2 regions of the Vibrio tasmaniensis genome follow, and region 1 is predicted to be linked to the other one. Evidence: predicted binding sites of a transcription regulator. Region 1 holds the regulator's gene; the other holds the start of a gene.
What was found. Region 1 encodes CRP, which controls carbon source genes, mostly activating them, when cyclic AMP is high. Its sites were predicted from a motif close to TGTGANNNNNNTCACA; they were not measured.
Positions count from the first base shown of each region.

Region 2: OCV44_RS03310 (NupC/NupG family nucleoside CNT transporter) is a predicted target of CRP. The motif match lies at 4,244-4,259, and genes of this name have one in related genera.

Region 1 covers NZ_AP025510.1:304,311-320,161, forward strand. The annotation lists gene OCV44_RS01340 (aspartate aminotransferase family protein) at 1-257, shown strand, start outside; gene astA (arginine N-succinyltransferase) at 365-1,384, shown strand; gene astD (succinylglutamate-semialdehyde dehydrogenase) at 1,424-2,881, shown strand; gene OCV44_RS01355 (DUF1338 domain-containing protein) at 3,138-3,929, shown strand; gene crp (cAMP-activated global transcriptional regulator CRP) at 4,107-4,739, opposite strand; gene OCV44_RS01365 (phosphoribulokinase) at 4,981-5,850, opposite strand; gene OCV44_RS01370 (YheU family protein) at 5,928-6,140, opposite strand; gene OCV44_RS01375 (hydrolase) at 6,237-7,244, opposite strand; gene OCV44_RS01380 (TIGR02444 family protein) at 7,516-7,986, opposite strand; gene OCV44_RS01385 (ABC transporter ATP-binding protein) at 7,983-9,905, opposite strand; gene kefG (glutathione-regulated potassium-efflux system ancillary protein KefG) at 10,080-10,664, shown strand; gene kefB (glutathione-regulated potassium-efflux system protein KefB) at 10,651-12,447, shown strand; gene OCV44_RS01400 (YheV family putative zinc ribbon protein) at 12,605-12,805, shown strand; gene slyD (peptidylprolyl isomerase) at 12,900-13,490, shown strand; gene OCV44_RS01410 (isoaspartyl peptidase/L-asparaginase family protein) at 13,727-14,692, shown strand; gene OCV44_RS01415 (SlyX family protein) at 14,875-15,102, opposite strand; gene OCV44_RS01420 (WD40 repeat domain-containing protein) at 15,108-15,851, opposite strand, start outside.
Region 2 covers NZ_AP025510.1:695,834-711,684, forward strand. The annotation lists gene OCV44_RS03280 (GNAT family N-acetyltransferase) at 1-387, shown strand, start outside; gene OCV44_RS03285 (DNA polymerase III subunit psi) at 542-940, shown strand; gene rimI (ribosomal protein S18-alanine N-acetyltransferase) at 933-1,388, shown strand; gene prfC (peptide chain release factor 3) at 1,561-3,141, shown strand; gene OCV44_RS03300 (DUF5363 domain-containing protein) at 3,233-3,388, shown strand; gene OCV44_RS03305 (TatD family hydrolase) at 3,369-4,199, shown strand; gene OCV44_RS03310 (NupC/NupG family nucleoside CNT transporter) at 4,404-5,666, shown strand; gene deoC (deoxyribose-phosphate aldolase) at 6,204-6,980, shown strand; gene deoA (thymidine phosphorylase) at 7,236-8,564, shown strand; gene OCV44_RS03325 (phosphopentomutase) at 8,640-9,860, shown strand; gene deoD (purine-nucleoside phosphorylase) at 9,925-10,644, shown strand; gene OCV44_RS03335 (YtjB family periplasmic protein) at 10,740-11,351, opposite strand; gene serB (phosphoserine phosphatase) at 11,461-12,441, shown strand; gene OCV44_RS03345 (PilZ domain-containing protein) at 12,538-14,886, opposite strand; gene radA (DNA repair protein RadA) at 15,048-15,851, shown strand, end outside.

The DNA.
Region 1 (15,851 bases):
ATGGTTTAGCTAAGATTAACGACAAATACCAAATATTCAGTGAAGTTCGTGGTAAAGGCCTATTGCTAGGCGCTGCGCTTAATGATGCATGGCAAGGTCGTGCTCGTGATGTATTAGTAGCAGCAGGCGAACAAGGCTTGATGGTACTGGTTGCGGGTGCAAACGTGGTTCGTTTCACACCATCACTGGTTATCACTACACAAGAAATTGAAGAAGGTTTATCAAAACTAGACAAAGCAATCGCTACGCTAGTTTAGCCTGAGCGGCGTCATAGGAATGATCGCCATTAGAGCGATCCCATGACGTACTGCTAAAGGCCCAAGATTCTCGTTTTGGGCCTGTTTTGCATCTGGAGGGAATATTGATGCTAGTTGTTCGCCCAATAAAATTATCTGATTACGATGCTTTGCATACCTGCGCGGTTGAATCTGGTCACGGATTCACATCTCTTCCGGTTAACGAAGAACTGTTAACCAACCGTATTACTCATTCTGAATACAGCTTTGCTAAACAAGATGTGAGTGAACCTGGTGATGAAGGCTACCTAATGGTTGGCTTCGACACTGAAACGGGAGAAGTCGCAGGCACGACGGGCATCGAAGCCTCAATTGGCTGGGATGTTCCGTTTTACTCTTACCACATCAGCAAAGTGGTTCACTCATCGCAAAAGCTTGGCGTTAATAACGTCGTTAAGCTGCTGACTTTCGGTAATAACTACACCGGATGCAGTGAGATCTGCACACTGTTCTTGCGTCCAGCTTTCCGTGGTGGATTGAATGGTCGTTTGATGTCTAAGTGTCGCTTCTTGATCATGGCAGAGCACCCAGAGCGTTTCTCAAAAACCATTTTTGCTGAGATGCGTGGCGTATCCGATGCAGAAGGTAATTCTCCTTTCTGGCAATGGCTGCAAGATCATTTCTTCTCGATTGATTTTACGCTCGCCGATTACCTAACGGGTATTGGTAAGAAAGGCTTCATTGCTGACTTAATGCCGAAGCTACCTATCTATGTGAACCTACTGAGCAAAGAAGCTCAGGCAGTAATTGGAGAGGTTCATGACAATACGCGCCCTGCACTTAAGTTGCTGGAGCGTGAAGGTTTCACCAATCGTGGTTATGTCGACATCTTTGATGGGGGCCCAACGGTTGAGTGTGACCTAAGAAATATCGAATCAGTGCGTCATGCAATTCGAGCTCAAGTGACAATTGCAGAGCATTCAAGCTCTAAAGACTTCCTAATTGGTAATACCTCGTTTGAGAACTTCCGCGCAGTAGCCGCGAAAGGCGCGTATGACCAAGCAAGCGACACAGTGATTTTATCATCTGAAGTAGCAAGCGCTCTTGAAGTAAAAGAAGGCGAATTCGTTCGCATGTTGGCTCAATAAGAGCGGCGATTATCTGTCGAAGATTTTAAGGATAGAAGTATGACTCAGTGGATAGCAGGACAGTGGGTGGCAGGTCAAGGCGACGCCATGACATCAGTAAGCCCATACAACAATGAAGTGGTGTGGCAAGGCGATAGTGCAACGCCCGCGCAGGTTGAATCTGCAGTGGCATCGGCTCGTGAAGCCTTCTTAGTTTGGAAAAAACTGAGCTTTGCAGAGCGTGAAGCGATCGTGTTGAATTTTGCTGAGAAGGTAAAAGAGAACAGCGAAGAAATTGCACAGATTATTGCAAAAGAGACGGGCAAACCGATTTGGGAAACTCGCACTGAAGCGGGTGCGATGGCGGGTAAGATCGCTATCTCAATCCGTGCTTACCACGAACGTACGGGTGAAGCTTCACGTGAAGCCGCAGGCAACCAAATCGTACTGCGTCATCGTCCATTAGGCGTAATGGCGGTATTTGGTCCTTACAACTTCCCAGGTCACCTACCTAACGGTCATATTGTTCCTGCACTGCTATCGGGAAATACCGTGGTCTTTAAGCCGTCAGAGCAGACGCCTTGGACGGGTGAATTTGCGATGAAACTATGGCAAGAAGCAGGCCTTCCTGCTGGCGTGATTAACCTAGTACAAGGCGCCAAAGAGACAGGTATCGCACTAGCCGATGCTAAAGGTCTTGATGGCGTGCTATTTACGGGTAGTGCTAATACTGGTCATATCCTTCACCGTCAATTCGCAGGTCAACCGGGCAAGATGCTGGCGCTAGAGATGGGTGGCAACAACCCTATGGTGATCAGTGATCAATTTGGTGATGCTGACGCGACGGTTTATACCATTATCCAATCGGCGTTCATCAGTGCAGGTCAACGTTGTACATGTGCACGTCGCCTGTATGTGCCTGTTGGTGAAAAGGGCGATATGCTGCTAGATAAACTGGTCGCAGCTACGCAAAAGATTCGTGTCGATCAGCCTTTCGCTGAACCAGCACCCTTCATGGGGCCACAAATCTCTGAAGCGGCAGCTAAGTTCATTCTGGACGCGCAAGCTAATTTGCAATCGCTAGGTGGTGTTAGCCTAGTTGAAGCAAAAGCGGGTGAAGCGGCGTTTGTTTCTCCGGGCATTATCGATGCAACGAATATTGCTGAACTGCCAGATGAAGAGTACTTCGGTCCATTGCTACAAGTGATTCGTTACCAATCGCTAGAGCAAGCGGTTGAGTTAGCTAACGACACTCGTTTTGGTTTGTCTGCTGGCTTAGTTTCAACAGATGATTCTGAATGGGAATACTTCGTTGACCATATCCGTGCGGGCATTGTTAACCGTAACCGCCAACTAACAGGCGCAAGTGGTGATGCACCATTCGGTGGCCCGGGTGCTTCAGGCAACCTACGCCCAAGTGCTTACTATGCGGCTGACTACTGTGCTTACCCAATGGCGTCAATGGAAGGTGGTGAAACTCAACTGCCAGCTACGTTTAGCCCAGGTATTGAGCTGTAGTTTTTGCTTTTAAGCTATAACTTGATGAATCACAAGCTTATGAGCTCTAGGTTCATGAATAACAGATTCATTGGTTAATTGTGTAATAAGGAAGTGGTGTTATCGCTTCCTTTTTCTATCACGTCCGACACCTAGATAGGGCGGAAGAAAATAATAAAAAAGTATGTCACAGGCTGATGGCTGCTGACTCTGTGTCCAGCCTCTCCCTCTCTAATCCAAATTACTAGCTTGCTAGAACCTCTGACAAGGAGTCACCATGACGCCCGATCTACTCTTTAAATCACTATGGGATGATTACATTCACAGGCTTTGCCCATCGGCTGAGAAAGTGCATCACTTGCTGAAAGAAGACGAAGCTCTGATTAATGATCACATTGCACTGCGTACTTTCAATGTTGCACCGCTAGGTATTGAAACATTGGCTAAACCTTTCCTTGAGTTAGGTTACAAGGCGTGTGGCGATTACTTATTTGAGAGCAAGAAGCTAGTGGCTAAGCATTACGAGCACCCAGACCCAAACCAACCGAAAGTGTTCATTAGTGAGTTGAAGGTCGAAGAGTGTTCAAGTGACTTGCAACAGATCGTGGCTAAGTTGGTTGAGCAAGTCGACGCAAGCAAGCTTCAAGGTCATGAGTTCTTGTTTGGTGGTCGCCTTTGGGACCTGAGCTTTGCGGATTTCCAAGTTCTAGCAAAAGAGAGTGAATACGCGTCTTGGCTAGCGGCTCATGGTTACGGTGCAAATCACTTTACGGTGAGTGTGAACCAGCTCAATGAGTTCGATGAAGTACAGACTGTGAATGACTATTTGAGAGATTCAGGTTTCACTATCAATGCATCTGGTGGTCAAGTTAAAGGCTCTCCAGAGGTCTTATTAGAGCAATCATCTACAATGGCAGACAAAGTCCCAGTTTCATTTGTTGAAGGCAATGAGATGATTCCTGGAGGCTTCTATGAGTTCGCTAAGCGTTATGCGATGGCCAACGGTGAGCTTTATACAGGTTTTGTGGCCGCATCGGCGGATAAGATCTTCGAAAGCACTAACGGTTAAAGGAAGATACGAGTACGGGCTTTGATCTAGAGATTCAGATAGGCTTCGCTTTGAGAGTATTTTCGCTTGGAAGCTGTAGGTGTTTCATTCGTATTTTCTTTGTAGATCTTTAGAAAACAAAAAAGCCACCAAATTCGCATTTGGTGGCTTTCAAATTTTTGGCTCAGTTAATCGAGATTAACGAGTGCCGTATACCACGATAGTCTTACCGTGTGCAGAAATTAGGTTCTGCTCTTCTAGCATCTTCAAGATACGACCAACTGTCTCACGAGAACAACCAACGATCTGGCCAATCTCTTGACGAGTGATCTTGATTTGCATGCCGTCAGGGTGAGTCATTGCATCTGGCTGTTTCGCTAGGTTTAGTAGCGTTTGAGCGATACGACCTGTTACGTCAAGGAACGCTAAGTCACCAACCTTTTGGCTAGTTACTTGTAGACGGTTTGCCATTTGCGCTGAAAGGCGCATTAGGATATCTGGGTTCACTTGGATAAGTTGACGGAATTTCTTGAAAGAAATCTCAGCTACTTCACAAGGAGATTTTGCACGAACCCATGCAGTACGCTCTTGGTCTTCTTCGAACAAGCCAAGCTCACCGATGAAGTCGCCTTGGTTTAGGTAAGAAAGAATCATTTCCTTACCTTCTTCGTCTTTGATAAGAACTGCCACAGAACCTTTAACGATGTAGTACAAGGTTTCTGCCTTTTCACCAGCATGAATCAAAGTACTTTTTGAAGGGTACTTATGAATATGACAGTGTGAAAGGAACCACTCTAATGTTGGATCGGTTTGGGGTTTACCTAGAACCATAATATCTTACTTCCTCTGCAGGGTATGCTTGCCGCTTTCCATATTTTAGCTAAGCCTGAATTGACCTAGCTAGGATAAGAGCACTCGTTGAGTGCTGCAAGCTATCTTGTGTTTCGTTTAAGAATAGTATCCTTTTTCAGGTACTATTTCTTGATTTTAATCGTGACCAAGCTACGATTTTTTACGCAAAATTGTGCACATGATCACGGTATGAAAAGTAATCAACCAGAATGTTGTTTTGTTAGCCTATTTTCCCGGTTTCTATAAGTTGTTGCAGGATAGGCCTTACAATGAGCTCCATAGCAAAACTCATCTTGCCGCCAGGTACTACAAGCGTGTTGTGGCGCGACATAAATGAGCCATCAATCATAGCCAGAAGATAAGGGAAATCGACGTTTTTGATGCCGCGTAAGCGTATAACAACGAAGCTTTCATCTAAACTTGGGATCCCTTTAGCATTGAGAGGGTTTGATGTGTCTACCGTTGGAACACGCTGAAAGTTGATGTGAGTACGCGAAAACTGAGGAGTAATGTAGTTAAGGTAATCATCCATCGAGCGAACAATTGAGTCCATTACTGCTTCGCGAGAATGACCACGATCGCGTGTGTCACGAACGAATTTTTGGATCCATTCTAGGTTTACGATAGGCACCATGCCGATAAGCAAATCGACGTGTTGAGAAACATTGATGTCCCCATCTACCACACCGCCGTGTAGGCCTTCGTAAAACATCACATCGGAATTTTCAGGGATCTCTTGCCATGGTGTGAAGGTGCCGGGCATTTGATTATAAGGCACGGCTTCATCAAAGGTGTGTAGGTAGCTGCGGACTTTGCCCGTACCTTCATTACCGTATTGACGGAAGAACTCTTCTAATGCACCAAAATCGTTAGCTTGTGGGCCAAAGTAGCTGATGTGCTTACCTTGCTCGCGCGCCTTACGGATCTCGACGTCCATCTCTGGGCGAGTGAAGCGATGGAAGCTGTCTCCTTCAACCCAAGCAGCCTTTACGTCCATCATATTGAACATTTTTCGGAAGGCTTCTGAGGTAGTGGTGGTGCCGGCTCCAGATGAACCCGTCACCGCAATAATTGGATGTTTAGCGGACATGACAACCCTTGTCTTTTGAGTAACTTACTTGTTAGCAATCGTTTACCACTATAACACGGCTCCTTTATGAGCGCAGCCTAGAAGCGTTTTGTGACTTGAATATCAACGGTTTCATGCAGCTCAGAAAACACGATACTCACTTCTCCTGAGGCTAATTGATGTTTCACTTGGTCAATTTTGTTTTGCAGTGAAACTTCTATGTCACCGTAGTCTGTACCTTCACGCAGCACGAATTCTTTAATGAGGTTTTCCAGTGTCTCTGGCGCAATGTCTTGCCATGGGATGATCATAAATACTTCTCTCTTTTATGTTCATGGATAGGTTTATTGATGTAGAAATGAATGAGCTTAGTAATATTTTCACTTCTATTTAATAAGGCTCGGTCATTATGCCGAATCTTGGATACTTTCATAGTAGGCGGGTAATGCTTCTTCTAACCAAAATCTAGGCTTGAGTGTGCTACCCGTAATGAACCCGACATGGCCGCCTTTCTGGAACAGTCGATAATCGATATTATCGGGCAGAACGAACTTTGGAATCACATCATCAGTCATGAAAGGATCGTCCTTGGCATGAATGATTTGTGTGGGAAGCTTAATCCGATTCAATTTAGGCAATGCTGAGCATTGCGCGTAATAGTCTTGTGCATTCTTGAACCCGTGCAGAGGCGCAGTGATTCGTTCATCAAACTCGTACAGCTTGTCGATCTTCCTGATGCTTTCCGCAGAGATGCCAATCTTCTCTTGCAGTAGCTTATGTTTCTTCAACGCATTCGATTTCAAAGAATTGAGCAGGTACTTTTTATAGAGCTTGGAAAAGCCCTGCTCAATGCGACTAGAACAACACGCTAAGTCAAAAGGTGCAGAAACTATCGTTGCCGCCGAAAGTAGAGGATCGTCCGCGTACTCAGCCAAATAGTTCGCCAGCATGTTTCCACCTAAAGATATGCCAACCGCAACCTTAGGATTGTTGGGAAACTGCGCGTGCAGATGCCTTAGGAAAAAGCGCGCATCTTCGACTTCACCTGAATGGTATGCACGAGCCAAGCGATTTGGTTTTCCGCTGCAACCTCTAAAGTGCATCATCACTGATAGCCAACCATCTTTAGCAAAGGCATTCATCAGCCCGTTGGCGTAAGGGCTCTCAAAGCTCCCTTCTAATCCGTGGAATAGAACGAATATCGGCTTGTTACTTAGTTTGTCAGAGCTTGGATTGTCATTAGTCGAGTTGTCACCATCAGGCGATTCACTCCATGCAAGGTCTAGGAAATCGCCGTCGGGAGTTTCTAAGGTTTGCCAGTGAGGGGCAAACAGCGCCTGCTTTCTAATAAACCGTGGCACTAAGGTTTGTAAGTGCGGATTAGAGAGACCGGCCGCTGCGGTAAATATTGTCATAAAACAGTCCATGCTTCTTTTATGGGCTTTGATAAAGTGTTGAGCTTGTAGTGAAAGGCCCACGTTTTTATTTGAGCTTGGTTGATTCTCGTCATAAGCGCAAGAGTTTCACTTATATGGGTTACAAAACAGGTTATGGGTAACTGGTTGAATATTATAGAGGTTAAGCTCTATATCTTGCTAATAATCCGAGTCACCATCGCGTGAGCACGAAGAGCGATAGTCCCAAGTAAGCTTGGAGCTTGATTGAATAAAAGGAAAAGGGAATGCGTTAGGGCTGTGGTGCTGGTTCAGAAAAAGCGGCGTAGAGATTTTCCGCCCCTAATAAACGACAGTACTGTAAAGCGAGCGGTGATTGTTGGTTCGCAGTAAGTTGAAGAGACTTAATGCAATCGACGAGGTCGGACTGTTGTTGCTTTTCAAGCTGCAGCTCAAATTGGAGTGCTTCACGGTAGAGAGAATCGACAACGTGTGCTTTGAGGTGTTTGCGCAGCTCCCGATAACTATGGAGCAAGGTTTCAGAGCGACTTAAGCATTGTTGAACCTTGTGCCACTCTTCCTCAGCAAAAGAGAGTTGCTGCTCATCAAGCCATTTGAGAAGCAGCAGTAGATTGACGTTGCCATGGAATTGGTTTTGCAAAGCTAAGCACGCATCCTTAACACCGCGCACACTGTAATACTGAAGGCTAAATTGCCATAGTCGTTCCAGTGTTAGTGATATTGGGGCGTGCTCTGGGCTCATAAGCTATCCATATCCAGTTCCATCTGCTCAAGCTCTTCTTGAGTGGACATCCAATCCATTTCAACTTCTTCTAGCTGTGACTTACTGCTCGCTTGTAGAGCGAGTACTTTATTCAGTTTAGCCTTATTTTCAGCTTCATACAGTGAAGTGTCGGATAATTCTTGCTCAGCTTCTTCGAGAGATAGCGTCAGCTTATCCATTTGCTTTTCAAATTGAGTTAGCTTTTTACGCAGTGGTGCCGTCAGTTTACGGAACTCGGCTTCTTTACGTTTTTGCTCTTTTTTCGCTGCTGCACTGTTGGCGCCGTCTTTTGCTGGTGCCAATGCTTGTGCTTCTTTGCGCTCAACTTTCTGTTGTTCGGTTAGCCACTTGTAGTAATCGCTTAGATCACCATCAAACGGTGCAACTTGACGGTCGTGTACAAGGTATAAATCATCAGTAGTGGCACGAAGTAGGTAACGGTCGTGCGATACGATAACCATCGCTCCTTCAAACGTCTGCAACGCAAACGTCAGCGCCTGACGCATGTCGAGATCCAAGTGGTTAGTTGGTTCATCGAGTAGCAACAGGTTTGGTTTTTGCCATACCAGTAGCGCTAATACCAAACGTGCTTTTTCACCACCAGAGAATGGTGCAACCTTGTCGAGGGCTTTTTCACCTTGGAAGCCAAAGCTACCTAAGTAGTCACGCAGTTGTTGCTCTGTGTGTTTAGGGGCAATCTGCATCATGTGTTGCAGCGGTGTTTCTTCTGGGTGCAGCGTCTCTAATTGGTGCTGAGCGAAGTAACCCATCTTAACGCCTTGCGAATAGCTCAGCTCTCCACCTTGCTGTTTCAGTTCGCCTGAAAGCAGTTTAATCAGCGTTGATTTACCTGCACCGTTTCGACCCAGTAGGCCGATACGACTGCCCGGTACTAGATTCAAGCGAATCTTTTCTAGAATCAGGTTGTCATCGTAGCCCGCTGATACTTCATCCATCATCATGATTGGGTTCGGCAGCGCGTCTGGTTCTCTAAACTCAAAGCTGAATGGGTTATCAAACTGAGCGGGCAGCACTTGTTCCATTTTCTCCAGCGCTTTAATACGGCTTTGCGCTTGGCGAGCCTTTGAGGCTTTATAACGGAAACGGTCAATGTAGCTCTGCATGTGAGACATCTGTTTCTGCTGCTTTTGGTACATCGCTTGTTGCAGAATTAGCTTTTGCGCTCGTTGGGTTTCGAACGATGAGTAGTTACCCGTATACTCATTGAGCTGTTGATTTTCAACGTGCACGATGCGGTTGACGATAGGATCTAAGAAGTCCCTATCGTGCGAGATAAGCACTAGCGTTCCTGGGTAGTTTTGTAACCAACGTTCTAGCCACATTACTGCGTCTAAATCCAAGTGGTTGGTAGGTTCATCGAGTAGCAGTAGATCACTGCGACACAGTAGGGCTTGCGCTAGGTTCAAACGCATACGCCAACCACCCGAGAACTGGGTTAGGTTCCATGTCATTTGTTCTTGGCGAAATCCTAGGCCATCCAATAACTCGGCGGCACGTGCTTTGATGCTGTAACCACCAATGGTTTCAATCTTGCCGTGGATCTCTGCTACCAATGTACCGTTGTCGGCTTGTTCAGCTTTCTCTAGTTGATCTTCAAGGCCACGGTATTCGCGGTCGCCATCAATTACGTATTCAATGGCTGTTCTTTCTAATGCTGGTGTTTCTTGAGCAACCCAAGCCATTTCCCAATGGGCTGGTTTACTGAATGAGCCCGCATCAATAGACAGCTCGTCCTTAATTAGGGCGAACAGCGTAGATTTACCACAGCCATTTTTGCCAACCAAACCGATCTTGTCGCCAGGCTGAAAAGTGGCAGACGCTTGGTCGAGGAGTGGCTTACCGCCGCGTAGCAATTGAATATCAGAGAAAGTAATCATAATTGAAATAGCATAGAAATTAGAGGTGAACAGACGCCTGCATAGTAGGCTGAAACCAGATAAAAGTCGATCACAATGCAATTTGCGTTATTATGCCAATAACATATTAGTAACTTTTGCTTAAATTCTTGTGGCCTTGCCACCGTTTAGCCTTCAAAGGAATGTTTCAAAGGAATGAGTAATACTCCCTCGACAGACAACCCCGTGCCAAAGGTGCTGGTCATCTATGCGCACCCAGAGCCGCAAACCTCTATCGCTAACCAGATCATGGTTAAAAAGATAGAGTCGCTTGGGAATGTCAAAGTCCACGATCTCTACGCCATCTATCCTGACTTCTTTATTGATGTGCCTTACGAGCATGCATTGCTGCTTGAATATGATGTGATCGTGTTCCAACACCCTTTGTTTATGTATTCCTGTCCTTCGTTGTTGAAAGAGTGGTTTGATCGCGTGCTAGGCAAAGGTTTTGCGTTTGGCGAGCAAAGTGCGCTTAAAGGTAAACACTGGCGTAGCGTTATTACAACAGGTGGTAAAGAAGAGGCGTTTGGTGCTGCAGGCTATAATAAATATCCATTACAAGAGATTTTGCAACCCTTTGAGCTAACCGCTGCTTTGTGCCAGATGCACTGGATGTCACCTTTGGTTTTACATTGGGCACGAAATGTCACCGATATGACGCGTTACCAACATGCAGAAGCGTATCGAAATTGGTTGCGAGACCCGCTACAAGATATAGGAGCAGATGATGGCTCTGACTAACGATTTTCTACAAAGTAGCGTTATATTTTTAGCCGCTGCTGTGGTTGCGGTTCCTATCGCACAGCGCGCGGGATTAGGTTCAGTACTCGGCTATCTATTAGCTGGCGTGGCGATTGGCCCGTGGGGGCTTGGTTTAATCAGTGATGTCGAGGCGATTCTACACTTCTCCGAATTCGGGGTGGTACTGCTACTCTTCTTGATTGGTCTCGAACTTAACCCGAAAAAACTGTGGCAGATGCGAGCCCCCATTCTCGGACTCGGTGGCGCGCAAGTACTGATCACCACCCTGATTATTACCGCTATCGCGTGCATGTTTGGTTTAACTTGGCAAACTAGCTTAGTCATCGGCATGGGTTTAGCTTTGTCTTCGACCGCTATTGCGTTGCGTGTTATTGAAGAGCGAGAACTTGGTGGCAAAGAAGCAGGACAGTCAGGTTTTGCGGTATTACTTTTCCAAGATATTGCAGTCATCCCGATGCTAGCGATGTTGCCTCTGCTTGCGGGTAATACCGGTGGCAGTTGGGCGGACATGTTATGGATGCTAGGCGGTGTGATAGGCTTGCTTGTTGGTGGTCATTTCTTGTTGAGACCGCTGTTCCGCTACGTAGTCATGAGCGGTGTGCGTGAGTTGTTCACGGTAGCAGCGCTGTTATTGGTGATTGGTATTGCTGTCATCATGCAGCAGATTGGTTTGTCGATGGCATTAGGTACTTTCTTGGCGGGCGTACTTCTGGCTGAAAGTGAATATCGACACGAGCTTGAAATCGCGATTGACCCATTCAAAGGGTTACTGCTTGGCTTGTTCTTTATTTCGGTTGGTATGGCGGTGAATTTAGGTTTACTAGCAGAAAGCCCATTCGCAATACTGATTGCGGTGTCGTCTCTGGTCGTATTGAAAGGATTAGTGCTGTATGCGCTGGCTCGTATCTTTGGCACTCAAGCTAAAGCGCGCAGTCGTATGGCGATGATTCTCAGCCAAGGTGGTGAGTTTGCCTTTGTAATTTTTACCGCTGCGAGTGCACAAGGCATCTTAAGCGGCGACCAAGTGTCGTTCTTACTGGTTGTTGTGAGCCTGTCTATGGTGACCACGCCATTGATGCTTAAGCTGCAAGACCGATTCTTTGCGCGTCAGCTTAATCAAATCAGTGAAAGCGCGATGTCTTCGGATGTGGTTGATCGTAGCCCTCGAGTGATCATTGCAGGCTTTGGTCGTTTCGGTCAGATCATTGGTCGCTTGATGTATGCCAACAAGATTCGTATTACCGTCCTTGAAAGTGATGCCAGCCAAATCCATATCCTAAGAAAATTCGGCTACAAAGTGTTTTACGGAGATTCCACTCACCTAGAACTGTTGCGGGCAGCCGGTGCAGACAAGGCGGAAGCCATCGTGTTGTGTACTGACTCTCCTGATGAAATTATGAAAACCGTCGATTTGTGTAAGCAGCACTTTCCACGCTTAAAGATCTTAGCGCGAGCTCGAAGCCGTGTTGAAGCGTATCAATTACTTAACCACGGTGTGAGTAACTACTCTCGTGAAACCTTCCTTGGGGCATTAGATTTAGGCCGTCAAACATTGACCGAACTTGGAATGCACCCATATAAAGCGAAGCGAGCAGAAGCACACTTTAGGAAATTGGATAATGGTATGCTGAAAGAGTTACTTCCTCAGCATAATGAAGATGCTGAGTTGGCCCAACGAGCGAAAGAGGCTCGTAAAGAACTCGAAGAGATTTTTGGACACGAGATGGAAAACGATCACCAATCTCGTAACTATTGGCAGTAGCTGGAAGTGATAACTAATGCTTGAACTATAGAAATATAGCTTGAGCATAGAAATAACAGTCTAGATAACTAATCTAATAATAAACGTGGTCTCTGCTTTGCCTTTAATCGAGCTAGAGCGGAAGAACTGCGAATCCAGAGTAGTAAAGGATATCAACGTGAAACAGAAAAAACGCTTTATCGCAGGGGCGAGCTGCCCAAGCTGCAAGACTCAAGACACACTCCGCTGGTGGGTTGAAAATAATATCGAGCTGGTGGAATGCGTCGATTGTGACTTCACTGAGCAGCGTAAACCGAAAACTGTAGAGAAATCTGAACACGCGAATCAAGAAATGATCGGTATTTTTAAGCCAGAATGATTGAGTTTCGTTAATTGATCCCCATAATATCCCGGTACAGAATTTTTCCTAAGCTCAACTGTTCGAGCTTAGTCCAAACCTCCTTGGAGCTCTCATGAAAATTGAAAAGAACGTAGTAGTTAGTGTTGCATATCAAGTGAAACTTGAAGATGGCGTAGTAGTTGACCAATCAACTGCAGAAGCTCCACTAGATTACCTTCACGGTCACAACAACCTAATTACAGGTCTTGAAAAAGAGCTTGAAGGCAAAGTAGCTGGCGACAAGTTCTCAGCAACGGTTACTCCAGAAGACGCTTACGGCGAGCACAACGATGACTTAGTTCAACGTGTTCCTGCAGACGTATTCCAAGGTGTTGAGCAAATCGAAGTTGGCATGCGTTTCCTAGCGGATACTGACCAAGGTCCAATCCCAGTTGAAGTGACTGAAGTAGATGGCGACGAAGTTGTTGTTGACGGTAACCACATGCTAGCTGGCCAAACTCTAACGTTTGACGTTGAAGTTGTAGCGGTTCGTGAAGCGACTGAAGAAGAAGTTCAACACGGTCACGTACACCAAGAAGGCGGCTGTGGCGGTCACGACCACGATCATGATCACGAAGGTGGTTGCTGTGGTGGCGAAGGCCATGACCACGCTGAAGAGAAAAAAGACGGCTGCTGCGGCGGCGGTAGCTGTGGTTCTCACTAATACCGAACTAACGGTTTAGTTTAAGAATATTGAAAGCCTCCCTTGTGGAGGTTTTTTTCGTTTAAGGAGTCTCGCTTTTTGAGCTGACTTTTAATCTAGCGAACTTAGTATCCGTAAATCTAAGCATCCGCAAATCTAAGCATTCGTAAAAAGTTTGGTTTTCGCTATCAGACATCAAACCATGGATGTGGTATTGATAGCACAACATTATAAGACGACGTCAGTGGGGAGTTCGCATGTCACAGCCTTTTTCAATTGCCATTCATGGTGGTGCAGGAACCATCTTACGAGAGCAAATGAGCGATGAATTAAAAACGGGTATTACCGAGGCTTTGGAAAAATCGGTTTTGGCTGGCTATCAAGTTTTGCAATCGGGTGGCGATGCGCTGGATGCAGTGGTTGCGTCAGTCAAGGTGATGGAAGACAGCCCGCATTTTAATGCCGGTAAAGGCTCTGTTTTAACTCATGATGAATTTGTTGAGATGGATGCTTCTGTGATGCACGGTCGCGAAATGGATGCGGGTGCTATTGCCGGTGTCCGTCATATTAAAAACCCGATAGAGCTTGCGCGTGATGTGATGCTTAAAAGCGACCATGTGCTGCTGATTGGTGAAGGTGCAGAGAAGTTTGCGTTTGACCACGACTACACCTTTACCGAGCAAGATTACTTCTTTACTGAGCGTCGTTATGACCAACTTCAGTCGATGAAAGAGAAAGGTATCTTTGCTTTGTCGGAAGCAAAATATGATGAAGAGCAAGCTGATAAATACCCAGACGACAAGAAATACGGCACGGTTGGTGCGGTCGCATTAGACCAAGCCGGAAACTTAGCGGCAGCAACCAGCACAGGTGGCGTAACCAATAAGAAATACGGCCGTGTAGGTGATTCTCCTATTATTGGTGCAGGCACTGTTGCTGAAAATGGCAACGTGGCCGTCTCAACGACAGGAATGGGCGAGTTCTTTCTACGTAAAATGGTTGCCAGTGATGTAGCAGCACGAATGCGTTATCTCAAAGAAGATGTGCACACGGCTTGTGAGACGATCATTCAAGGTGAATTGAAAACCATGGGCGGAGAAGGTGGCTTGATTGCTATTGATGGTCAAGGTGATATCCACTTCGGTATGAACAGTTCAGGAATGTACCGTGCGAGTGTTGATACTAATGGCTGCGTGGAAGTGAAAATTTATGCCGATGACTAAGTTTGTATTGGCTTAACTGGCTTTAGTTGAATTAGCGCAGACTAAACAAACAAAAGGGCGACAGATAAGCATCTGTCGCCCTTTTAGTTTTCTATGCCCCGTCCTAAAATGTGTTTACACATCGACGACGAGAGACTAACGATATGCGTCGCTAGAATTAATTCGTTACCTTTAAACCGCACTTAATAGTGTGGAGGTGGCGTCTCTTCTGATGCGTCTGCTAAGTTAGAGCCATCCATATTTTTCACTTTGCCCACCACGAACTTCATCTGGTCTTGCATTCTCGTGATCAACATTTGTTGCTGGCTAAGCGCTTCATTGAGTTCTTCAATGGTCTGTTCTTGGAAAGCTAGCTGACACTCTAGGTCATTTACGCGGCTTTCTAGTTGTTCAACTCGCTTTTCTGTCATCGTTCTTAATCCACATTCCAAGCTTGGGCAATGCCCGCTGAGGTGCCCGATATCACACGGTTCTTATCATCAAAGGCTGCATCATACACTACAGCACGAGGAGGGCGAGCATCTTTTAGTGGCTCAGCATCGTGGCGAGAAATTCGTTTTCCATCTTGAGTATTCCACACGCTCACTTGGCTTGATGGCGTACCCGTCACCAACATACTGCCGTCGTCAGAAAAGCGAGCACTGGAGAATATCAGCTGTCGAGACCAGCTCTGCAATTGCGCTTGAGGTTCACCCGTTTCTAGATCCCAGATCATCGCTTGATTGCCGCCATCGGAGGTAAAAGCCAATTCTCCATCCCGTTGTAGCGCAACTCGAACGACTCTTTGTTCGTGTTCAAAGGTGCGTATTACCAAGCCTGATTCGGTATCCCAAAGGTAAGCTTTGTAGTCGTTACCTCCCGATAATGCGTAGCGCCCATTCGAAGAGAGAGAGACGGAATTTACTTTTTCTCGGTGAGCGAGGAACTCCAGACGGCGTCCGGTGACTAAGTCCACATAGATAGCTTTGCCATTAGATAGGCCCAGCAGTACTTTTTCACCATTGCTAGAGATATCAACATCGCGAATTAAGCCATCGGAAATCGACCATAGCCCTTCAGCTTGTGTCCAAGATAAGTCCCAAACGGCGAAATTCATCTGACTGGCGGTAATGGCAAAGCGACCATTGTCAGAGATGCGAATACGCGATACTTGATTTTC
Region 2 (15,851 bases), 390 kb from region 1:
TTAACGCTATCGCTGGTGGCTTGTTCTGATGAAGGCGAGGTGGTTGGTCACCTGATGTTTAGCCCTCTGACTCTTGATGGTGACGATCACAATTGGCAGGGGCTTGCACCTCTCGCTGTGAAAGAAGAGTTCCGTAATCAAGGCATTGCCAAATCACTGGTTGAAGACGCATTTTCTACTTTGGTAGATTTTGGTTACCCAGCTTGTGTTGTGCTCGGTGATCCTGCTTACTACGGTCGTTTTGGTTTCAAGGCGGCGAGCGAATTTGGCCTGAGTTGTGTTTGGGATGTGCCTGAAGGTGCTTTCCAAGCGATTGAGTTGGTAGAAGGGGCGTTTGCTGGGCACTCTGGTGAGATTGCTTACAGCCCTGAGTTCAACGACTTATAAGCTGATTTATCACTCAATAAGATACAAACTGATTTAGTCTAAATAAAGGAGCTTGATGCTCCTTTATTTTTTGTTAGTATCAGCCCCAATGAGCACCTTTAAGTTCGCTTGAAGAATATTAATACCAACAAACCAAAGGTTACGACCGCTAGATATGTCACAAACACACGCGCAATATCTACAAGAGATGGGCATTAGCCAGTGGGAGTTAAGTCACCCAGAGCGTTTGGCTGGTTACGAATCTGAATTGACCCTGTTATCGAATGATTGCAAGTTACTGTTGGTTTCACCAGAAAAGCCTCAGGAAGATCTCGCCGTGATGTTTGAGCGAGTACTTAAAAGTATCAAGCTCGACTTATCTCAGTCGTTACATATTCAACCTCAGCATCTATCTTCTGTGGATTTAGGAGTGGTTGAGTGGATATGGTTTGCTGGTTGCGAATCTGCTCATGAACTGAAGGCCAAAACACTTCAATCTCCATTACTGTCTGACATTAACGGTAATAACCAACATCGCCGCGACTTATGGCAACAAATTTGTGCTTATGACTAATCAATTATTACCCACTTCAGAACAACACCTCGACGCTATTTGGCAAATTGAACAGACCGCGCATTCTCATCCTTGGTCTGAAAACATGATCCGTGATCTTAATAGCCGTGGAGGCAGCCACCGTGTTTTAGAGGTGGACGGAGAGGTTGTTGGCTATTTCTATGCTCAGAACATTGTCGGTGAAGTGACTTTGCTGACGATAGCGGTTGACCCCAAGCAGCAAGGTAAAGGCTACGGCAAAGCTTTGGTTGAGCACTTTCTCGATATGTGTGAACAGGCTGACGCTGAAAGTGCTTGGCTAGAAGTTCGCGAAAGTAATGTGAATGCGTTTAATCTTTACGAAAAGGCCGGCTTTAATGAAGTTGATCGCCGTCGTAACTATTACCCAACCAAGCAAGGCAATGAAGATGCCATCATTATGAGCTATCTTTTTATGTCGTTTAGCTAATCATGTTACGTTTTTTAGCAGGCTAAATAACTAACCACAGAATGAGCCTCAAAATAGGGTGCAAACTGACCCTTTAGAAAGTGACTCGCTTTCTGTATAATCCGCACACAGAATTCAAGGGCAAGTATTATCTACTTGCCCTTTTTACGCTTTAGATCAGCAAAGGGCGACTATGTCTTTCCAACAAGAAGTGAGTAAACGTAGAACGTTTGCAATTATCTCTCACCCGGATGCGGGTAAAACCACGATTACTGAAAAAGTTCTTTTATTCGGAAACGCGATTCAAAAAGCGGGTACCGTAAAAGGCCGTGGCTCTAACCAGCACGCTAAATCTGACTGGATGGAGATGGAAAAAGAACGTGGTATCTCGGTAACTACGTCGGTAATGCAATTCCCATACAATGATTGCCTAGTAAACCTACTCGATACTCCAGGACACGAAGATTTTTCGGAAGACACGTACCGTACACTAACTGCGGTTGACTCTTGTTTGATGGTTATCGATGCTGCGAAAGGTGTCGAGGATCGTACTCGTAAACTAATGGAAGTAACGCGTCTACGTGATACACCAATCGTAACGTTTATGAACAAACTTGACCGTGACGTTCGTGATCCAATGGAAGTGCTTGATGAAGTGGAAAGCGAGCTAGGTATGGCTTGTGCTCCAATCTCATGGCCAATCGGTTGTGGTAAAGAGTTTAAAGGTGTTTATCACATTCACCGTGATGAAACGATCTTGTACGAATCTGGTCACGGCCATGAGATCCAAGAAGTTCGTATCATCAAAGGTTTAGATAACCCTGAACTCGACGAAGCTGTTGGCGAAGATCTGGCGAGCAGTGTTCGTGAAGAACTTGAATTGGTTATTGGCGCGTGTCCTGAGTTTGATCACGAACTGTTCCTTGCTGGTGAGTTGACTCCGGTTTACTTCGGTACTGCATTGGGTAACTTCGGTGTTGACCACATGCTTGACGGCCTAACTCGATGGGCTCCAGCTCCTCAAACGCGCCAAGCGAATGAGCGTGATGTTGAAGCGACTGAAGAGAAGTTCTCTGGTTTCGTCTTTAAGATCCAAGCAAACATGGATCCAAAACACCGTGACCGTATCGCATTCATGCGTATCGTATCGGGTACTTATGACCAAGGTATGAAGATGAACCATGTTCGTACTGGTAAGAACGTGAGTATCTCAGATGCGGTAACCTTCATGGCGGGTGACCGTGCGCGTGCTGAAAAAGCATACGCGGGTGACATCATCGGTCTGCATAACCACGGCACAATCCAGATTGGTGATACCTTTACTCAAGGCGAAAGCTTGAAGTTTGCTGGTATTCCTAACTTTGCGCCTGAGCTATTCCGTCGTATTCGTTTGCGCGATCCACTGAAGCAAAAGCAACTTCTAAAGGGCTTGGTTCAGCTTTCTGAAGAGGGTGCGGTTCAAGTATTCCGTCCTTTGCAAAATAACGATCTGATCGTTGGTGCAGTTGGTGTACTTCAGTTTGATGTGGTTGTAGCGCGCTTGAAAGCGGAATACAACGTTGAAGCGATTTACGAAGGTGTAAACGTTGCTACAGCTCGTTGGGTTGAATGTGATGACGCTAAGAAACTAGAAGAATTCAAACGTAAGAGCCAAGCTAACCTCGCGTTAGATGGTGGTGATAACCTGTCTTACATTGCACCGACTATGGTGAACTTGAACCTAGCTTCTGAACGTTTCCCTGAAGTTCAGTTCCGAGCGACGCGCGAGCACTAATCACTCTGCGCTCTATTCGAGTTAAATAAAAACGTCTATTGTTCTGCAATAGACGTTTTTTTATGCGTTTCATTTGAGGTCAGAGGGAAGTATGTTCAGTTGGATAAAAGCTTGGATTAAAAGATATGATAAGTGGTGCGAAGATCTGGGATTAACGCCTGAGAATAAGCGCAGCTGTGTCGCTTATCGTCGTGATCCTCAAGAACACATAACAGAGAGTAGAGAAGATGACTCCGCCATTAAGTGAATGCCCGCTGTTTGATACTCATTGCCATGCGGATTTTGACGTCTTTTGCCAAAATAGTGTAATTGATCAGGGATCTGCACTTGATCAAGGCATTGATGGCTACCTTAAAGAAGCAAAACAGGCACAAGTTGAGAAGATTCTTATTCCTTCTATTGGCCAAAGTAACTGGCATAAGCTCGAGAAAATTGCGCAATCCCACCCTAATGTTTACTACGCGTTAGGTTTCCATCCTTACTTTCTAGAGCAAGCTAATGACGAGCAATTCTCAGAGCTTCACCAATTACTCTCATCAAAAAACAGCCAATGCGTTGCGATAGGAGAGTGTGGTCTCGATTTTTTTGTCGATGTTGAGCGGGAGAAACAAGAGCGTTTTTTCATCCAACAAATAGAGCTAGCTAAGGCGTTTAAGCTGCCTTTAATCATCCATGAAAGGAAGTCTTATAACCGACTCATTGAACTATTAAAGCAGCACAAGTTCACTTTAGGTGGTGTGATTCACGGTTTTTCAGGGAGTGAACAGCAAGCTTTAGCGTGGATCCGGCTTGGTTTCTATATTGGCGTTGGTGGAACGATTACTTACCCAAGAGCACAAAAAACACGCGCCACTATCTCGAAACTGCCTCTTGAATGTCTGGTATTAGAAACGGATGCACCGGACATGCCCATGCATGAAAAGCAAGGAAATGTTAACCATTCCAAGTATTTAGTTACGATCTTAAATGAACTGTTTTTGCTTAGAAAAGAGTCAAAGCAATCGGTTGCAATGCAAGTTTGGCAAAATAGCCATCATGTATTCCGTATATGTGAATAAAATCGAAGGTTTTTGTTTATCGTTTGCGTAAATTGCACATGGCTTGTGATTTGGCTCACATTTGTGTGTGAATGGTACATGAATCTTCTACGAAAGTGTGAGGACGGCATTACTTTATTAGTGGTCGCATGAGTATAATTGCCTCCGCTTTATAGCCCCATTTTGTCACACGCCAATAAATAACTAATAAGGAAGTCATAAACTATGAGCCTGTTTATGAGCCTAGTCGGTATGGTCGTACTGATTGCAATCGCAGTACTACTATCTGATAACCGCAAAGCTATTAACGTAAGAACAGTGGGTGGCGCTTTCGCTATCCAATTCGCACTTGGTGCATTCGTACTTTACATCCCTTGGGGTCGTGATCTACTTGCAGGTTTTTCTGCTGGTGTAGCAAACGTGATCGACTACGGTAAAGACGGTACTGGTTTCCTATTCGGCAGCCTAGTTAACTTTTCAGTTGACGGTATCGGTTTCATCTTTGCTTTCCAAGTACTACCAACTCTGATTTTCTTCTCTGCACTTATCTCTGTACTTTACTACATTGGTGTAATGCAAATTGTAATCAAAGTTCTAGGTGGTGGTCTTCAGAAAGCTCTAGGAACTTCTCGCGCTGAGTCAATGTCTGCAGCAGCAAACATCTTCGTTGGTCAAACAGAAGCACCTCTAGTTGTTCGTCCATTTGTTCCTAAAATGACTAACTCTGAACTATTCGCAGTAATGTGTGGTGGTTTAGCTTCTGTAGCTGGTGGTGTACTAGCAGGTTACGCATCTATGGGTGTACCTCTAGAGTACCTAGTTGCAGCGTCATTCATGGCAGCACCTGGTGGTCTACTATTCGCTAAAATCATCAAGCCTGAAACAGATACGCCAGACGATAACATCGCTGACGAAATGGACGGTGGCGATGACAAACCAGCTAACGTTATCGACGCAGCAGCAGGTGGCGCATCAGTTGGTCTACAACTAGCTCTTAACGTTGGTGCAATGCTACTTGCATTCATCGGTCTAATTGCTCTAATCAACGGTATCCTAGGTGGCATCGGTGGTTGGTTCGGTATGGAAAACCTAACTCTAGAACTTCTTCTAGGTTGGATCTTCGCACCGCTAGCATTCATCATTGGTGTGCCATGGGAAGAAGCAACTATTGCTGGTTCTTTCATTGGTCAGAAGACAGTTGTTAACGAATTCGTTGCATACCTAAACTTCGTACCATACATCGGTGACAACGCTCAAATCGTTGAAGCGACTGGTCAAGTGATGTCTGTTAAGACTCAAGCAATTATCTCATTCGCTCTATGTGGTTTCGCAAACCTTTCTTCAATTGCGATTCTTCTAGGTGGTCTAGGTGGTATTGCACCAAGCCGTCGCCACGACATCGCTCGTATGGGTGTTAAAGCGGTTATTGCTGGTACTCTATCTAACCTGATGGCAGCAACAATTGCTGGCTTCTTCCTATCTTTCTAATCAGTTAGAAATCGATATATAGACGCCATAATAATATCGCCCCGTAGCAAGAAATTGCTGCGGGGCTTTTTTGTTTTTAGACCCCGCGTTTTTCAGCATGAAGATGAGCATGTGTTTGAATTCGATATTGGGTCTAGAATGTTTTTTTGAGATACAAACCGTTTGCGTTCTAAGGAGCACTACAATTTATTGATGGATACCTATAATGTATAAGCTAAAGGGATAGGATGTCTCTGTTGGCAAGAAAGTAACATTGAAATTTACTCAAACGTTATTCTTCTGGGATTAAGCCAAACTTAGCAATACGCTAGATTAGCAATACACTATAGATGTTAGACACAACATGACTGATTTGTTGTGCCATAGACCAAACTGGTACTGTGCGGTGACAAGGATTGCAATTGATAGCGAAAGTTATCAAGTCTTCAGGGAACCAAGTCCGTTCATTTGTGACTACTGAGCATTACTAAAATATCCATCTATACTGGATGGATGGTGAAGTAGTTAACTATTTGAATATATTGATCGGAGATAGAAATGAGCGATTTAAAAGCAGCAGCTCTACGTGCACTTAAACTTATGGACCTAACGACGCTAAATGACGACGATACTACTGAAAAAGTAGTGGCACTTTGTCATGACGCGAAGACTGCAGTTGGCAACACCGCTGCAATCTGTATTTACCCTCGCTTCATCCCAGCAGCTAAAAAGGCGTTGCGTGAGCAAGGTACTCCAGAAGTACGCATCGCGACTGTAACTAACTTCCCTCATGGTAATGACGACATCGAAATTGCTGTTGCTGAAACAAAAGCAGCGGTAGCGTACGGCGCAGACGAAGTTGACGTAGTATTCCCATACCGTGCTCTTATTGCTGGCAACGAAGAAGTGGGTTTTGAGCTAGTTAAACAGTGTAAAGCCGCTTGTGGTGACATCACGCTTAAAGTGATCATCGAAACAGGTGAGCTTAAAGAAGAAGCGCTGATCAAGAAAGCTTCTCAAATCTGTATCGAAGCCGGTGCCGACTTCATCAAAACTTCAACAGGCAAAGTGCCAGTAAACGCGACTCCAGAGTTCGCGCGCATGATGCTTGAAGTGATTCGTGACATGGGCGTAGCTAAAACAGTTGGTTTCAAACCTGCTGGTGGCGTACGTACTGCTGAAGATGCAGCACTATACCTAGCAATGGCTGATGAGCTACTAGGCGCTGAGTGGGCAGACAACATGCACTACCGTTTTGGTGCTTCAAGCCTACTAACTAACCTTCTTAATACATTAGAAGTGACAGACCAGACTGCTGATCCAGCAGCATACTAATTTACTCGTCATATTTGACGCCGCAGCGTTGTTGACTGCGTAAGTTCACCGGTTCGCCGGCCGTCCTAATCACATAGAGCTTCTATGCTCATAGGAATGAACTTCGATTTTCTTTCAAGAGAATAGTCGCCTAACTGCAACGCCAAATATTTAGAGTATTGATAACAATTAAGTCTGTTTGATGGAGTGGCGTTAAGTCACTCCATATTACCTCTTTCCCTACAAACCATACTCACTAGAGTTTGGGAGGCACTAATGTATCTACCTCAAGAAATTATTCGCAGAAAACGTGATAACGAAGTACTGACCACAGAAGAAATTAACTTCTTCATCCAAGGTGTCGCTAAAAACACGGTTTCTGAAGGCCAAATTGCTGCATTCGCAATGGCTATCTTTTTTAATGAAATGACGATGCCAGAACGTATCGCACTGACGTGTGCAATGCGTGATTCGGGCATGGTGATCGACTGGAGCCACATGAACTTTGATGGCCCAATCGTTGATAAGCACTCTACTGGTGGTGTTGGTGACGTAACTTCTCTGATGCTTGGCCCTATGGTGGCAGCATGTGGTGGTTTCGTTCCAATGATCTCTGGTCGTGGTTTAGGCCACACTGGCGGTACGCTAGACAAACTTGAATCTATCCCTGGTTACAATATTACACCAACCAACGATGTGTTTGGTGCTGTAACCAAAGAAGCTGGCGTAGCGATCATCGGCCAAACTGGCGATTTAGCACCGGCTGATAAGCGCGTTTACGCGACTCGAGATATCACGGCAACAGTCGACAACATCTCGTTGATCACAGCTTCAATTCTGTCTAAGAAATTGGCTGCTGGTCTTGATTCTCTAGTGATGGACGTAAAAGTAGGTTCAGGCGCATTCATGCCAACGTATGAAGCCTCTGAAGAACTAGCGAAATCTATCGTTGCAGTAGCAAACGGCGCGGGTACTAAAACAACGGCAATCCTAACGGACATGAACCAAGTTCTGGCTTCTTCAGCGGGTAACGCAGTAGAAGTGCGTGAAGCGGTTCAATTTCTAACCGGCGAATATCGTAACCCACGTTTGCTAGAAATTACGATGGCATCGTGTGCTGAAATGCTGGTTCTGGGTAACCTTGCAAAAGATTCAGACGAAGCGCGTGAAAAACTGATGGCAGTACTGGATAACGGTAAAGCAGCAGAGTGCTTCGGTAAGATGGTAGCGGGCCTTGGTGGTCCAGCAGATTTCGTAACGAACTACGATAACTACCTAGAAAAAGCAGAAATTGTTAAACCAGTGTACGCGTTACAAAGCGGAGTTGTATCAGCGATGGATACGCGTGCCATTGGTATGGCTGTAGTTGGTATGGGCGGTGGTCGCCGTGTAGCAACAGACAGCATTGATTACGCAGTCGGTTTTGATAGCTTCATTCGCCTTGGCGAAGTAGCAAGTGACGATAAACCATTAGCAATGATTCATGCTCGCAATGAACAACAGTGGCAAGAAGCTGCGATGGCATTACAAAATGCAATCATTGTCGGTGGAGAATACACAGCAACGCCAGACGTTTACCGTCAGATTCGTTCTGAAGACGTGTAAATAACAGGTATCGGTATACGTGTGTATACCGATAAACCGAGTTCTGGTGCAAAGAGCAATAAGTTGGTGAAGAAAATGAAAAGAGCATTTATTTTAGTTTTAGATTCATTCGGTATCGGCGAAACAGCAGATGCGGACACATTCGGTGATGTAGGTTCGGATACAATGGGTCACATTGCTGACCATTGTGATCAAGGCCTTGCAGACAATGCGGATCGTAAAGGTCCACTAACGCTGCCAAACCTGTCTAAGCTAGGTTTAGCTATGGCTCACAAAGAGTCTACAGGTCGCTTTGCTCCTGGTATGGATGCAGACGCTGAGATCATTGGCGCTTACGGTCACGCTGCTGAGCTGTCTTCTGGTAAAGACACGCCATCAGGTCACTGGGAAATCGCAGGTGTACCGGTATTGTTTGACTGGGGCTACTTCACCGACAAAGAGAACAGCTTTCCAAAAGAGCTGACTGACCGCATCCTTGAGCGTGCTGGTCTATCTGATTTCTTAGGTAACTGCCACTCATCGGGTACAGAAATCCTAGATAACCTAGGTGAAGAACATATGAAGACTGGCCTGCCAATCTTCTACACTTCTGCAGACTCTGTTTTCCAGATCGCATGTCATGAAGAGACATTCGGCTTACAAAACCTATTAGACCTTTGTCAGATTGCTCGTGAAGAGCTAGCTGATTACAACATTGGTCGTGTTATCGCTCGTCCGTTTATTGGTGCTGGTAAAGGTCAATTCGAACGTACTGGTAACCGTCGCGATCTTTCTGTTGAACCGCCAGCGGCGACTGTTCTTCAGAAGCTGGTTGATGAGAAGGGCGGCAACGTTCACTCGATCGGTAAGATCTCTGATATCTACGCAGGTTGTGGCATCACTCAGAAAACCAAAGCAACAGGTATCCCTGCACTATTTGAAGCAACCAAAGAAGCGATCAATGAAGCGGGCGACAACACCATCGTGTTCACTAACTTCGTTGATTTCGACTCAGCTTACGGCCACCGCCGTGATGTTGCAGGTTACGCAGCGGCACTTGAGTACTTCGATGGTCGCATCAATGAAATCATCGATATGATGAAAGAAGATGACGTGCTTATCCTGACAGCAGACCACGGTTGTGACCCAACATGGCCGGGTTCAGACCATACTCGTGAACATATCCCTGTGATTGTTTACGGTAACAAGGTTCCAGCAGGCTCTCTAGGCCGTCGTGATACCTTCGCTGATATCGGTCAAAGCTTAGCGTCATACTTCGGCACATCGCCAATGGGATACGGTACAAGCTTTTTATAATAGTTAACTAAGAGAGAGGGAAACCTCTCTCTTTTCTTTTGTTTTGAGACTAAGGATATTTTCAATGGCTACTCCACATATTAACGCTGAAATAGGTGATTTCGCTGACGTAGTTCTAATGCCAGGCGATCCGCTACGTGCTAAATACATTGCTGAAACCTTCTTAGAAGAAGTGGTTCAGGTGTGTGATGTTCGTAATATGTTTGGTTACACGGGTACTTACAAAGGTCGTAAGGTGTCAGTAATGGGGCACGGTATGGGCATCCCATCTTGTTCTATTTACGCAACTGAATTGATCAAAGACTTTGGTGTGAAAAAGATCATTCGTGTCGGTAGTTGTGGTGCAGTGAGCGAAGATATTAAAGTGCGTGATGTGGTTATCGGCATGGGGGCGTGTACCGACTCAAAAGTGAACCGCATTCGCTTTAAAGGTCATGACTTCGCGGCTATCGCAGATTACAAAATGGTGCGCGCGGCAGAAGATGCAGCTAAAGCTCGCGGTGTGGATGTCAAAGTCGGCAACCTTTTCTCTGCTGAACTGTTTTACACGCCAGATCCTGACATGTTCGAAGTGATGGACAAATACGGCATCGTCGGCGTTGAGATGGAAGCGGCCGGTATCTACGGCGTTTGTGCTGAATACGGCGCAAAAGCTCTGACGATTTGTACTGTTTCGGATCACATCAAAACCGGTGAGCAAACCACATCAGATGAACGTCAAACGACCTTCAACGACATGATGGTGATTGCACTCGATTCTGTGCTTCTTGGTGACCAAGAGTAATCATTTTTCTATAGCTTGATAAGCTAACAGATAACAAAAAGCCCCGTTGCTGCCTGAGCTTCGGGGCTTTTTCTTGGATGTCTTAAACTAAGCCGTTAAGAGCTGACATTTTTAAGCAGCCAGTTCTCCCCAGACTTAGCCTTTCTTTTACGAATAAGCATGATGAACAACACGCCACTGACAAAACCCATCAAGACCATACCGATCATGTAGCGATCGCTCTTACGGTAGTGATGATCAGAAATAGCGGTCATTTTTCCCGTCTCAAAAGTCACGCGGATAAAGCCAATGATCGTACTCTCTGGAGAGTAAATAGGTTCAACGAGTTGCTGCCTGCCAATACTTGCCGTTGAAAGAGGTGTGTCTAAGCCAAGAACCTCGCGTACCGAGAGCGCTTTTTCACTCGAGGCCAGTCGGATCCCTTCTGCATCGTAGATGGTGGTATCAAATACCAATCGATCCTGAGACAGTTGGTTAGTGAGCTCTAGCAGGCGCTCTTGATCTTGCTGAGTGATCATCTTACTGGCTGAAAGTGATGCCTGTGAGATCAGTAGTTTGGTCAGCGTTTCCAACTGTTTTGCTTGGATTTTCTCATTGCCTTTACTGATCACTACTGTGTTTTTAATAGTTACCACGAACATAGCAGCCAACAGAATTAGGGCTAGTACTCGTAAAGCGTTACGTATGGAGAACAATGATTCATTCATGTTTCACGAAGCCTGAAATAAACAAATGTTATGATTAAGACATATTGAGACTTGCGTTTTCAAATTGCAATAGGTTAACGTTTAGCATAGTTAATTAGGAATCATACACATGGACGCTCAGAAATATCTGCCGATTAAAAGGCATACGACATTATTAACCCGACTCCCCGAGACTCGTTTCGCTTCTCAACTCGCTAAATCCAAAGCCAATTGGATTGTGTTCGGTGAGTACCTATCTCCACAATCATTCGATGACATCGACTTTTTCACAGGTACCTACAACACCATCCTCGATACGTGGAAGGTGGGACATTATGAAGTGGCACTGATGTCAGGAAACCTAACCCCTGCACACGAAGAAATTTTACAAGCATTGAAGCTTGATTATGCTTGCCTTAGCGAGGTCCCAGACTTATCTAAGCCAGGTTTGATCGTGATGGATATGGACTCCACAGCAATTCAAATCGAATGCATCGATGAGATAGCAAAGCTCGCAGGAGTAGGAGAGTTAGTTTCTGAAATCACAGAGCGTGCGATGCAAGGCGAGCTCGACTTTGAACAGAGCCTACGCCAACGAGTGGGTGCTCTGAAAGGTGCGGATGAGTCGATACTGGAGCAAGTGCGTCAATCATTGCCATTCATGCCAGACTTAGTTGAGCTGGTGAATACTCTGAATAAACTTGGCTGGAAGACGGCGATCGCATCGGGTGGTTTTACTTATTTCTCAGACTACCTGAAAGATACTCTTGATCTTGACCACGCTCAGTCAAACACCCTAGAGATCGTCAATGGTAAATTGACGGGTGAAGTTTTAGGCGATGTTGTTTCCGCGCAGACCAAAGCGGATATCTTGGTAGAGCTTGCTGAAGAGTATGAACTGGAACTGCATAACACCGTTGCCGTGGGTGATGGTGCCAATGACTTGGTTATGATGGGTTCTGCCGGTTTAGGGATTGCTTACCATGCAAAACCGAAAGTTGAACAACAAGCTCAAACTGCTGTGCGTTATGCTGGCTTAGGTGGGGTGCTTTGTATCTTGTCAGGCGTATTAGCTAAGCAGCAAAAGATCAGCTGGCAAGCGAAGCCTTAGTCATATTTAGGGCGGTATAACGGATACAAAAAAGCAGGCGATGAGCCTGCTTTTTCTATTTTCAAATCCGATAAGTCGGTAAATTGATACAGCTATTTAATGCGAGAGTTCCAATCGAATCAATACTTCATCGGTAATGTCTTCTATCTCACCATAACCAATAAAAGCGGTGACCTCACTCTCTAACTTCTTCGCTTGGTGCATACTGATGCGCGAAAGCTCGGCTAAGTCTGATTGGAATAAACTGGTTAATGGATTAAAGATCGGTGCGGTAGTGACTCGCAGTACATACACATCACCCAGATCTTGTGCATTCTTAATGAACGAGATACGTTCTTTCGTAGATGCAAAGTCTTTAACCAACTTCGTATGTACAGATTGAATTTTGTTACCAAACTTTACCGCAGCAATATAGACATCATGATGTTTGGGCTCTGCACCCTCTATTCTTTTAAGTGGTTCAGCCAATAGCGAATTAGAGTGACCTTTAAAAATAGGTTCGAGTGAAAACTTTTGGTTGTGCCCAAGTTTAGCCAGTAAGGCTAGATGCTTATTCAGTGGGAAGTTCACACCAATGAGCTTACAACGCAACGTTGAGCCCGGCTTATCAATGAAGATTGGATTACTGACCATTTTGTTAAGTAAAACACTGTGCAGTGATTTGAGCAGTGAATCGGTAGGCAGTATTTCTTGCTTCTTATTTAGCTTACTTTGGTTCTGATCGATAAGCCCATTGAGGAAGGCGATGGTACGCATTGTTTTTGCATTCTCGGTGATAACCAATTGAACGTTGCAACCGTTCGGGCTTACACGAATTACATGGTAAGGCACTGTGCTTAATGGCAAGTTTTTATCATAGAGTTGCAGTTCATTGAAATTCACCACAACCGGATCGTCAATCTTGAGTACCATTGGGTGTTCAAGGGTAATGCTTAGGCCACGTTTTGATATGTCTACAGTGTGTCCATTTATTGTTGGGCTATCTTGTGATGTGAGTTGAATTGGCGATTTAAAGCTATATCTAGGCTCTTTACGACGACTCTGTGAATCAAAGTAGATACTTTGAATATTCCCCACTACCGTTCGTGGATGACGAAATCGATTAAGGTCACTGCTTGGAATGCGTGGTTTTTCACTTAATAGATAATCGGCAGCACTTTCGTGATCACCGATCTCTTGCAAGATACCGCAATGAGTCAGTTGCGCTGAGCTTTGAGCAAGCGTATCTGAATGCTCAGCTAAGGTTTGTCGTTCTGAGTCGGATAATTCGAAAACCGAGAATTTGAACGCCTTCCAACTTTTACGTTTACCGCCAATGTGCCAGAACAGTTGCCTCTCTTCACGCGAAGCTTCAGGCAGCATCATCGAGTAGAACAAGGTTTTATTTTTATGTTCATGGGTAAAAGAGTAGATAACATTACTGGTTCCCTTCACGCCAGGCTTAGCGAGTAAATTCATACGTTGTTCGTTGAACAAAGTGCCCAGAGCCTGTTGGTTACGCTCATCATGCCAGTATTGCCATTGGGGATGATTATTATCCGTGAGTAGGGCGAGCTTCAGCTCACTACCACTGAAGAATAGAGGGAGGTTACAGGTATACTTTAGGTAGGTGTGTTCAATACCGCGAGTTCGCGTTCGAATGAGCCTATCTTGATTCTCATGGCTGGTTTTCTTACTGACACTATTTAAAGATTCATCGAGTAAACGAGCCACACTCGTTGTATCGCTGATTCTGATGCATCTTAAAAATTTGACGGCGTTGTTTTCGTAGGATTCATCAATACCCAGAATACGAAACTCAACCACCTCATTAACATCGGTCTCTAGCGACTTTTCAACAAGCTCTGTGAATTTAACACTGATGATTTCCCCTAGGTTATATTTAAACGCTCTTGGAACTTTGAACTTTGCACCTGACGGAGAGATATCAACCGTCACACCATGTAGGTTTTGTCCTTTCGGTGTGGTGATTTCAACCTGTGAGCTGATCTTGAGCCTGTTTTCTTTGCGTTTTAAATCGTAACCGAGGTTAATAGCTTCTGCTTCATAGGGACTATCAGCGTTAGTGATATCTTGATCATCTTGAGAGGATGTTTTAACAATATTCCGAAGAGGTTGAATGCGAGGTGTCATCACTAACTCCCACACGCCCTCGGTATAACCTTTAAACTTTTTAGTACCACGCTGATACGCGTTCAAAGCGATGTCATCAAGCCAATGTTTACGCTCGTCTAGCGTGAATTGATGACATTCATTATCAATACGTCCGCGCAAATCAATGCTCTTTGTGCACGGAGCCATGATACGATTCAGTTCCATTTTAACGAGCAGTTTTAGAGACGGCGATTCGCCTTCTGTCATTTGAGAAAGAAGGAATTCGAAATCTTCGGCATGGTAGGCCGGAATAAGTCGTTCTGCTACAGATAGAATTTCAGATTGCTGCATACTTTTCTTGTTAGAATGGATGGTGCGTTATTGTTATCGACGAGTTGCATTTGATCTTTAGGTATTCATGCCCCTACTGCAACTTTTATTTTCACCTGTACGGTCAACGGGGTCACAAAATAGCAACATTTACCCGTGACCAAGCAAATTATTGAGGTTTTATGGCTAAGGCAAAGCGAGCTTATGTGTGTAATGACTGTGGTGCTGACTTTCCACGTTGGCAAGGGCAGTGCAATGCATGTGGTGCTTGGAACACGATTACAGAAGTTAGGTTAGCCGCTTCACCTCAGGTTGCGCGTAACGAACGACTCAGTGGTGGTTATGCCGGTGGTGCAACTGAATCTTCCGTTCAAACGCTATCGGAAATCGATTTGCAAGAAGTCCCGCGCTTTAGCAGCGGCTTCAAAGAGCTTGATCGTGTGCTCGGTGGCGGTGTTGTTCCTGGCGCTGCGATCTTGATTGGTGGTAACCCTGGTGCCGGTAAATCAACGCTGTTATTGCAGACTATGTGTCAGCTTTCTTCCCAGTTACCGACACTTTATGTCACTGGCGAAGAATCTCTTCAACAAGTTGCGATGCGAGCATCTCGATTAGGGCTACCAAAAGAGCATCTCAAAATGCTCTCTGAAACCAACGTTGATAAAATCTGTCAAGTTGCGGAGAAAGAACAGCCTAAGATCATGGTTATCGATTCAATCCAAGTTATGCATGTCGCTGATGTTCAATCGTCTCCAGGCAGCGTTGCTCAGGTGCGCGAATCGGCAACCGCATTAACGCGCTATGCGAAACAGAACAACGTTGCCGTTTTCCTTGTAGGGCACGTAACTAAAGACGGTACCTTAGCGGGCCCCAAAGTACTTGAACACATTATTGACTGCTCGGTACTGTTAGATGGCGGAACGGACAGTCGTTTTAGAACCTTGCGCAGCCACAAGAACCGTTTTGGTGCAGTGAATGAGCTAGGT